DNA from 2 places in the Lactobacillus sp. ESL0260 genome. Region 1 is predicted to be linked to the other one. Evidence: riboswitches for the same ligand, from Rfam matches in the RefSeq annotation. Region 1 holds a riboswitch; the other holds the start of a gene.
What was found. A riboswitch is a leader RNA that binds a small molecule or an ion and turns the genes downstream of it on or off. The one in region 1 is predicted to bind thiamine pyrophosphate.
Positions count from the first base shown of each region.

Region 2: it holds a riboswitch for thiamine pyrophosphate, as region 1 does, so the genes downstream of both, F5ESL0260_RS02725 (ECF transporter S component) here and thiM (hydroxyethylthiazole kinase) in region 1, are expected to answer to the same signal.

Region 1 covers NZ_REHO01000013.1:506,721-511,647, reverse strand. Annotated here, with positions in the region: gene thiE (thiamine phosphate synthase) at 1-377, opposite strand, end outside; gene thiD (bifunctional hydroxymethylpyrimidine kinase/phosphomethylpyrimidine kinase) at 388-1,191, opposite strand; gene thiM (hydroxyethylthiazole kinase) at 1,203-1,991, opposite strand; TPP riboswitch at 2,067-2,165, opposite strand; gene F5ESL0260_RS08690 (helix-turn-helix transcriptional regulator) at 2,582-3,004, shown strand; gene F5ESL0260_RS08685 (Fic family protein) at 2,997-3,692, shown strand; gene F5ESL0260_RS08680 (hypothetical protein) at 3,954-4,211, shown strand; gene F5ESL0260_RS08675 (type 1 glutamine amidotransferase) at 4,339-4,927, opposite strand, start outside.
Region 2 covers NZ_REHO01000007.1:14,085-19,011, forward strand. Annotated here, with positions in the region: gene hpt (hypoxanthine phosphoribosyltransferase) at 1-531, opposite strand, end outside; gene F5ESL0260_RS02720 (M42 family metallopeptidase) at 769-1,851, shown strand; TPP riboswitch at 1,927-2,016, shown strand; gene F5ESL0260_RS02725 (ECF transporter S component) at 2,060-2,638, shown strand; gene udk (uridine kinase) at 2,729-3,370, opposite strand; gene F5ESL0260_RS02735 (LysR family transcriptional regulator) at 3,549-4,427, shown strand; gene F5ESL0260_RS02740 (FAD-binding protein) at 4,517-4,927, shown strand, end outside.

The sequences.
Region 1 (4,927 bases):
TCAACTTGCGTTGAATTCGAACAGGAATAGCCGATAATCATTTGCTCGCCAACTTCTTTAATGACCTGTCTAATTTCTTCATCACTTTGACCAACATGAACTCCCTCGGCATGAACTTGTTGGGCCAACTTGACATCATCATCAATGAAAAAGGGCACGTGATACGTTTGACACAGTTGATGTAATTTTTGCGCCATAGGTAGTCTCTCAGTTTTACTTAAAGTTGAATTAGGACCCTTGTCCCGAAACTGAAAAGCCGTGATGCCGGCAGCAAGGGCTTCTGCGACTATACCAGGTAGTGTTTTACCTTTGGGCACATCTTGACTGCCACAAATAAAGTAAGCATGTAAAAAATCAGTGTTAAATTCTTTCATTATTTCTCCTAAATTACTTTGCCCAATGATTTAAGGGGCCGTGACCATGACCAACTTGAATAGTTTCCTTAATGGTTTTAGTAACGTACTTTTTGGCAATTTTAATTGCGGCAGGTAAACTTTGACCTAAAGCGAGTTGAGCTGTAATTGCTGCAGCTAAGGTGTCACCGGTGCCGTGAGTGCGTTTAGTATGTACTCTGGAGCTGCTGACCCAAAGATCAGAACCATCGGCAAATAAAGCATAATCTTTTACTTCTGCGCTATTAGTGTGCCCACCTTTAATTAGCACATTTTTAACACCCATATCTTGTAATTTATGGGCTAATTCAGGAAATTGATCTTGCATTTGTACCTTAATGCCAGTTAAAGTTTCTGCTTCTGGTAAGTTAGGTGTGATTAAATCGGCTAAAGGCAGCAATTCATTTTTAACGGTGGCGACAGCATCTTGACTTAATAATGGAGCCCCACCCTTAGCAATCATCACGGGATCGATGGTAATGGGGCCAAAGTCATACTTTTGCAGGTTAAGTGCAACTTGGTGAACATGAGCTGCATCACCTAACATTCCCGTTTTACAAGCACGAATATGAAAATCTTCTGCTAAAGATGCAAATTGGGCATCGATCATTTCTAAGGGCAGTAAAAAAGATTTTTGCACGCCTAAAGTGTTTTGTGCTGTCACTGCTACTACAACAGCTGTTCCAAATACTTTTTGCATTTGAAAAGTTTTTAGGTCAGCCATGATCCCGGCACCACCACCTGAATCTGTACCGGCAATAGTTAAAACCTGGGGAAAAGAATTAATTTTTTCTGTCATCATGAAGTTCCTTAATCAAAATCAGCAATTTGCTTAATATCAGGGACTGTTACTTTGTACAAATAATCCATGAGGTACATACCAAAAGTACCTGGTCCAACACCGGGATGATCTTGGACAACCATTTGACCCGCACAACTGAAAACTAAAGCACCTATCTGAGCCGCTTCAAACGGATCATCAGTGACTGCGGTAAAAGCTGTGACAATACTGGACAACATATCACCTGAGCCCACATGAGTTTTAAAAAGTGGTGAGCCGTTGTGAACATGAGCCAGTCTTTTACCGTCACTAATTGTATCTGTAGGACCGCTGGCAATGACCGTACAATGATATTTCTGAGCAGTTTTCATAGCGATATCATCAATATTACCAGATCCGGAACCTGCATCGATGCCCTTTGAATTCCAGTTGAAGTCACCTAGTGCAGCGATTTCACCAATATTGCCGCGAATAATACTGGTATGAAAATCCCATAAAAGCTTATCTGCGATTTTGTAGCGATATTCGACTGCACCAACCGCAACAGGATCAAATACTATCGGCTTGTTATATTGCCGTGCTAGGTCTTCTACCTTTTTAATATGATTGATTTGCTGCTTGGTTAAACAGCCAATATTAACTGCAACTGCGGCAGCCATCCGCACTATTTCTTCAGCTTCAGCGACTTCATTGCTCATAATTGGTGAAGCACCAATAGCATTAACAGCATTGGCCACGTCTTGAACTGTTACAAAATTAGCGATATTGAAAATAACGGGATTTTGCGCTCGTAATTTATCTAATAAGTCTAACTTCATTCTATTACTCCTGACTAAATGTTCTTGAAAATTCTGATTAATAAAAAAGCCTTGGCACGTGGAAAGGCCAAAGCTTAAGCGTTTTTGACACGTTCCTACGCAAGTATTGACTTACAGGTTCAAAGGGTCTGAAATACTTTCATCTCAGCCTAAAAGGCACCCCTCGTGTTATCGCTTTCAATTATAACGGAATTTATTCTTTTTGACAACGCTAGGTTAATAAAGATACTATCTGTTTATGTCATAAGTACTAGTATTTTAGTTATTATAAAAAATGCGGAAATTGCAATTTTAAGTTGAATACCCTACTTGATTTGATAAATGCAATTTACAGCCTGCCAAAACTATTGGTAAAGATTGGAACGATGTGCTAGTTAATAGTAAAAAACAAGAAAATTCTACTAAGCGGAGATACAATTAAATAAAGACAAAACAGATAGTGTTGTGATTTCCAATAAGCAGGTAATACAATCCACAGGTATAGAACTTGAATAGCACTACTTTAAAATCTAATATCGCTTTTTACCATATATCAATATAAATGTGACTAAATATGGTATAATATAAGTACAGATATTGGAGGTTTTAAAATGAGTGCAACAATCGTTAAACTACTTAAAAGCAAAAATATAAGCGTCGCTAAAGTCGCTGAGGCCAGCAACGTCCCACTTAGTACTTTAAGAAACTCAATTGTTAAACCAATTGAGACCTGGTCAATTAGGGTCCTTAATGCCTTTGCAATCGCACTTAAAGAGAAGCCAGGAGATTTACTCAATATGCTAGAAACGCAACCATATATTTTAGATATAAACGATGAAACGCAGACTATCCAAGGCGTTTTCATTGCTAATAAAGAAATTTACCAACAAATTAGAACTGTCGTGGAAGTCAACCACCTGGAAGGGTGGAATCCTACAGAATCAGATATCCAGGAATTATTTGATGAAGCTATCCAGCCTGATCCAGTAGTGGCTGAGCGCTTTGAAGAAATTTGGGGCAAGGATAATGAGTGATTGGATTAGTGAAACCTTGTATTCAAATGGCGTCCTAAAAAATAAGCTCCATATCCATGACTCAAAGGAGTTAGAGAAAAAGGAATATGAGCTATCCGCTCGGAATGCTTTGTTCTTGTTGCAAAAAAAGCCCCAAATAAACGATATCGGAAACCTTAAGAAGGTACACCAATTCTTATTTGGTGAACTATACGATTGGGCCGGTAAATATCGCCCCGGCAATTTCAATAAAAACGGGTATGAATTTTTTGATCATACCAGATTCGATTTTGCCGAAAAAGATATTAATAACATGCTGCACAAGCACCCCGCGGGCAAGCCTTTGGCTAACAAAGACTATGCTGAGCTGCTAGACGCAATTAATTTCATGCACCCGTTTAGAGAGGGCAACGGCCGTAGTTGCAAAGTTCTTCTTTCTGCATACGCGGCTAATCATGGCCAAGTAATTGACTATCCGCGAAGAAACAAAGAGATGATTGAAGCGCAAAATGAAGCTAACGTTGATAAAATTGCTAAACTGATTAAAGTTGAGAACACCCCCAGCCGCAATCGGGCGTTCCAAATACTAGCCTCGCAGCAAAGTGCTGGAAAGACACTTAGCCAAGCTGAACTTGCCCAAAAATACGCTGAACAACAGAACAAAGAGCAGCAGGAGTTTGATCAAGATGAAGGCCTTGAATTAGAGTAGAAAGCAGGATAAATCAATTGAAGTATGAAGACAAATTCAGGCTAACGCCTGAAAAAATAGACGCTTTGCCAAAACCAATCTAACCAAATTAGTCTTCACTAACTCACGCTTTGAAGGCCTGACTACCACCATGCCGCAAACCTAGACAATCATTGATGGCCTGGGTGTTGACGGCATTCCAATCGATGATATTAATATTATTGTTCAATTGAAGCGCGGTTGGCAGTTTGCTATCAATGAAAAAAGCCCCTGGACTTTAACATGGAAAAGAGGCTTAATGCGATTGTTGCCCGCGATACGGCGGTCTTTCCAGGATATTTGCGTAATGGTTCAGGCGGTGTAGCAACTTACCAGGGCGAGTTTGAACCACCTATGATCGAAGAGAACAAGGAACAGAAATATTTAAAGCAGTTGTTAGTCAGTGATCGTACCGCCACCGATAAGGTACTAACTCTGATGTATCACAATATGCGCCAGCAAATGTTCTACGACGGTAACAAGCGAACCGCTCCAACCTGATAGTTCTGCCAAAGATAAAAAATTTCAATTTTGTCTTGCTTAGATAATTTAGACATAAAAATATGACCTGCAAAATTGTCTTAATTCAGGGTCATATCATTTACTACACCTAGTAGCCTTTTTGTAATTAATTTGTTTCAGCTGCTATTCGCTCATCATGCCATTCAAGAATCATCTTGACTATGGCGTTAGCGACATTCAAGTTTTTTAACAACGGTCCGTGAGAATAGGTACCGATAAAATTGCGGTAGCGCAGGCCTTCGACGTGATCTTGGGGATTGTTGCCGTAGCCTTCAATCATTTCTCCTAGGGGATGCAACTTATCCTGATCATCAAAATAGGTTTGCCCGGAATGATTTTCAAAGGCCTTGACTTCACCCCATTCGCTCATGTAGCGGGTATCACCAATCATCCGCTTATCTGCCTTAAAAACGGTATGGAAAGGTAGAATATCTAACCCTTTGATTGTCACTCCGGCATTGGTTTTATAATATGTGCCCACTAGCTGATAGCCACCGCAGACGCCTACCATAGGTTTGCCTGCGTTAATATACTTTGTCAAAGTTTCTTTATGACGTGGTAAATCTTTAGCAACAACGGTTTGCTCAAAGTCCTGTCCGCCACCAAAAAAAACAAAGTCATAATCAAAAGCGTTAAATTGATCACCAAGAGAAATATTATCAACTTGTGTATCATAGCCCTGTTTTTTTAGCAAA
Region 2 (4,927 bases), on a different contig from region 1:
TACACCAATGTAACGCAGGTTACGGTAATAATTCATGAAATCAAGTCCGTAGCCTACTACAAACTCATTACCAACCTTTGAACCATAATATTCAACATCAACATCAACGTTACGATTTGCTTCCTTGTTAAGTAAAACGCAACATTTAACGCTTTTTGCCCCACGTTTTTCAAGCAACTTTTTCATAAAATCTAAAGTTAAACCAGTGTCAACAATGTCTTCAACGATTAAAACATCACGATCTTTCACATCAGATGCTAAATCAGAAACTAGCTTAACTTTCCCGGAAGACTCCATTTCATTACCGTAGCTTGAGACATCGAGAAAATCAATTTCAGCTTTGACGTCCATTTCTCTAACCAAATCAGTTAAAAAGAAAACAGCACCCTTAAGAGCTCCCACAATTAATGGCTTTTTACCAGCATAATCATTGGTAAGCTGCTTTCCTAACTTAACACACATTTGGTGAATGTCCTCTTCACTAAACAATTTATGATCAATAATACTATTAATATTGTCGTTTTTTGGCATTTATCTACCCTTCATTGTAAAACAATTTAAATTCCTAATATTTCGATTATATCATTTTTTTGCTAAAAAAACAGACCATTTTCAACTATTTTAACTTTTTTAGCAGTCAATTACGTACAAAAAGTAGCCATATTGCTAAAAGCAGTAAGATAATTCTCGATTTGCTTAAATTTTTAACGTGTAACCCCAGTTTTTGGTAAAATTAATGCATAAGTATTTTTAGTGAAAGGTAAAAAAATGCAAAAACAACAAGAAATTAAAATGCTCAAGGCATTTTCTGATGCCAATTCTACTTCTGGCTTTGAAGGAGAATTTGTTAAACTATTTACCGATACTGTTCAAGATTTTGCTGACGTGAAGGTTGACGGTATGCTCAATGTGTATGCCAGCAAAAAAGATAACCAACCAGGTCGGCCAGTGATTCAACTGGATGCACATTCAGATGCTGTTGGCTTTATTACCCAAGCTGTCCGTCCTAATGGCATGATTAAATTCGTGCCCCTTGGCGGGTGGGTTAAATATAATATTCCTGCTCTGCGCGTAAAAATTAAAAATCGTGCAGGTGAATATGTTCCCGGTGTTGTGGCTACTAAACCACCTCATTTTATGACTGCAGCCGAAAAAAATAATGTACCGGACGTAGCCGATATGTCAATTGATGTTGGTTCCAGTTCACGTGCCGAAACAATTAATGATTATCAAATTGATACGGGTTGTCCTATTTTTGTGGATGTTAAATGTGAATACAATGAAAAATCTGGTTTGTTTTTCGGCAAAGATTTTGATGACCGCTTTGGCGCTGCTGCCATGGCTGACGTTTTAGACAATTTAAAAGATGAACAAACTGCATTTAACGTTGTTGCAGCACTTTCCAGCCAGGAAGAAGTCGGTCTGCGCGGAGCGTATGTTACAGCAAGAGCCGTAAAGCCTGATGTAGCAATCGTGCTTGAGTCTTGTCCAGCAGATGATACTTTTACTCCAGAATGGTTGTCGCAAACCGGACTGAAAAGGGGACCGATGTTGCGTGACATGGATACTTCGTTTTTGCCTAATCCTAAATTTCAACAGTATGCCTGCGATTTAGCTGATAAGAATAACATTCCGTATACTCGTTCTGTTCGCACTGGCGGTGGCCAAGATGGAGCAGCAATTTATTATGAAAATGGCGCACCAACCATTGTGATTGGTATTCCAGTTCGTTATGAACACTCTCCTTATTGTTTTAGTGCTTATTCAGATTTTAAAGCCTCTGTTGCTTTGACGCTTGCTATTATTCGTGATTTAACTAAAGAAAAGTTGGCAAGTTTTAGTCAATTTTAATGGCATTAACTACAGTAATCGTCAAAAATAGGCAACAAATTTAATTAAAGTATGCTATAATAGTAAAAATTGAATAGCAGTCACTAGGGGTGCCAAAAAGCTGAGAAATACCCTCTGAACCTGATCGGGACAATACCTGCGTTAGGGAAGTGTAAAATTAGGTAATAATGATACTCCTACTGACATGTAAAGTTAGGAGTATTTTTTTATGTTTACTAGAACTTCAAAATGGAATGTAAAGTCGATTATTTTAATTGCATTAATTGGAATTATTATGGGAGTCATTTATACGTATGGCTTTAACTGGGCTTTTAATTTAATCAAAATGCTGCTGGTGCCGACAGGTTTTGCACCGGTGACTGATACTGTTTTTACAGGTTTATGGCTTATGGCTGGACCTTTAGCGATGTATTTTGTTCCTACTGCAGGATCCGGTACGATTGGTGAATTATTAGCTTCTGTGGTTGAAATGGCCATAGGTGGTCAGTGGGGTGCTACTACGATTCTTTCCGGAATTATTCAAGGCGCTACTAATGAAATCGGCTTTTTCCCTAAAAAAGAACGTTATCAAAATTTCACTTGGAAAAGCGTCTTAACTGGTGCGTTTTTTGCTTCATTTGGCTGTTTTATTCCCTCATATATTTTATATGGCTGGAGCAAATTCAGTATGCAAGTGCAAATCGTAATGCTTATTACCAATATCATTTCTGCTCTGGTTTTTGATGGCGTTTTAGTTAAGCTGATTACGAATTTATTTGATAAAGCATTAAAGCCAAAAATAGCTTAAATATTTAAAAAGGAGTATTGCTCTTTGATGTGAACCCTAAAATTAGGACAAATTTGGGGGGTCATATCACTTGAAGCAATTACTCCTTTTTTATTTTTCTTTTTTACTTAAAATTGAGTGTACCTTAGTTGTAAGCATATCAATGGCGACATCATTTTTACCGCCTTCTGGAACAATAATATCCGCATAGCGCTTGGTTGGCTCAATAAATTGATGATACATCGGCTTAACTGTGCTTAAATATTGTTCAATCACAGAGTCAATGGACCGGCCTCTCTCATTTAGATCACGTTCTAAACGTCTAATAAAGCGAATATCGTCATCCGTGTCAACGTAAACTTTGATATCCATCAAATCACGAATTTTTTGGTTAGCTAAAACCAAAATTCCTTCAAGAATAATGATATCGGCAGGTTCAGTATGAATGGTCTTTTGACTACGGGTATGTTCTTTAAAATCGTAAACCGGCATCTCGACTGACCGATAATTTAATAAGTCTTGCAACTGTTTTCTAAGCAAAGGAACATCAAAAGCATCTGGGTGATCATAGTTGATGTTCTTTCTTTCACTCATAGGAATCCCGGTATTATCTTTGTAATATGAATCCTGAGTCATAATCAAAACGTGTTCATTCTCTTGCATTTGGGCAACAATTTTTTGCGCAATGGTAGTTTTCCCGCTGCCTGAACCACCGGTAATACCAATCACTACGGGCTTTTCAAGTCTAGACATTATGCCACTCCTTTTTTAATCCTTAAACATTTTACTTTACTTTTGCCATAATTACCAACAGTTAAGGTATATTTGATAATTAATGCTACTTTTCTATTGAATACGGTTTAAAATTGACTAAATTTTTTATATGATAAATGTGAAAAAAGTAATTTGTGTTAAATAGCATAGGTGCAAAATGAATTATAACTTAATGCCCGTAAAATATTTCGTTGATGTCGTTCAAACTCACGGCTTCATTTCAGCAGCGAGGAGAAATTATGTTTCAGAAACAGCTGTCAGTTCAGCTATTAAAAAATTAGAAGATGAGTTGGGTCAAAAACTGCTTAACCGTTCTGCTGGTAAGTTTTCATTAACGCCAGTAGGAGAAGTTTTTTATAAACGCAGCGTAGAAATTATTAATTTGTACAGTGAAATTTGGCACCACCCGGATCCTAACCCGGAGAAGCTGTTACGTGTCCATTTTTTGCAAGGCTTTGAAAATGACGCTGCATTATTTGCTTCAAAAATACCAGATATTTGTCAGCCAAATTTTGACGAAGAAAATTTTGATTCTTGCATCAAAAGATTGATTAATGGTAATTATGACATACTGGTTGGCTTTGACTTAGCTTTTGCCGGTAATAATAAAATTGACTGTCTACCTTTTAGGAAAACTAGTTTTGACTTACTGCTAAATAAAGATGAACTAAGACAATATCACGGCGATAAGCAGAAACTTGCTGAAAACAGTATGCTTTTTATGCAAAACTGGAAATCAACTGGTATTACTGATATTCAGCTTGCTATGCTTAAAATCTACTGTCAAAATGGTTGGAAATATAAAGAAGTGGCAGAGGTAAACAGCTTTGCTGCTGGATGTTTAAATGTCAACTTTAATGGTGGTATCACAATCGTACCGGAATCATTTAGTTTACCGCAAAACTGCAATAATATTGAGCGCTTAGCACCAGTTCAATTGCAAAAAGCTTTTAATGTGGTAATAGCAATGAATCCAATGGTTTCAACTAAATTTAGCAAAATGCTTAAGCATGTGACAACTTTAACTTATCGCTAATAACTTTTATGTGTTAGCACTTTTATTAAAAATGACATAGAATTCAATTGTAATAAGAATCACAAAATATCAGAAAGGGTGAAGTTACATTGAATTCTTTTTCAACTGATGTCGTAGTTGTTGGCTCAGGATCGGCTGGAATTTCAGCTTGCTTTGAGCTTTATCAAAAGCATGTGCCATTTGTACTTTTAGAAAAAGGTAACAAAGTTGGAGGTGCCGGCAAATTTGGTGCTCATGGAGTTTTTGCTATTAATTCCACTGAACAAAAAAAGCGGCACGTAAATTATGGCTATCGTGAAGCTTTTAACGGATTAACAGATTACAATCACTTCTTTGTTAATGGTGAATTATTGGCGCGATTTTTAAAAAAGTCAGGGGCTAATATTGCTCGCTTAGCAGAAATGGGTTTACCGGTAACCGTGGAACAAAGCGAACAAAAAGCACACTTAAATGATCCACTGGTCTACCATAAATTTAATAATTTTAAAGAGAAAATGACT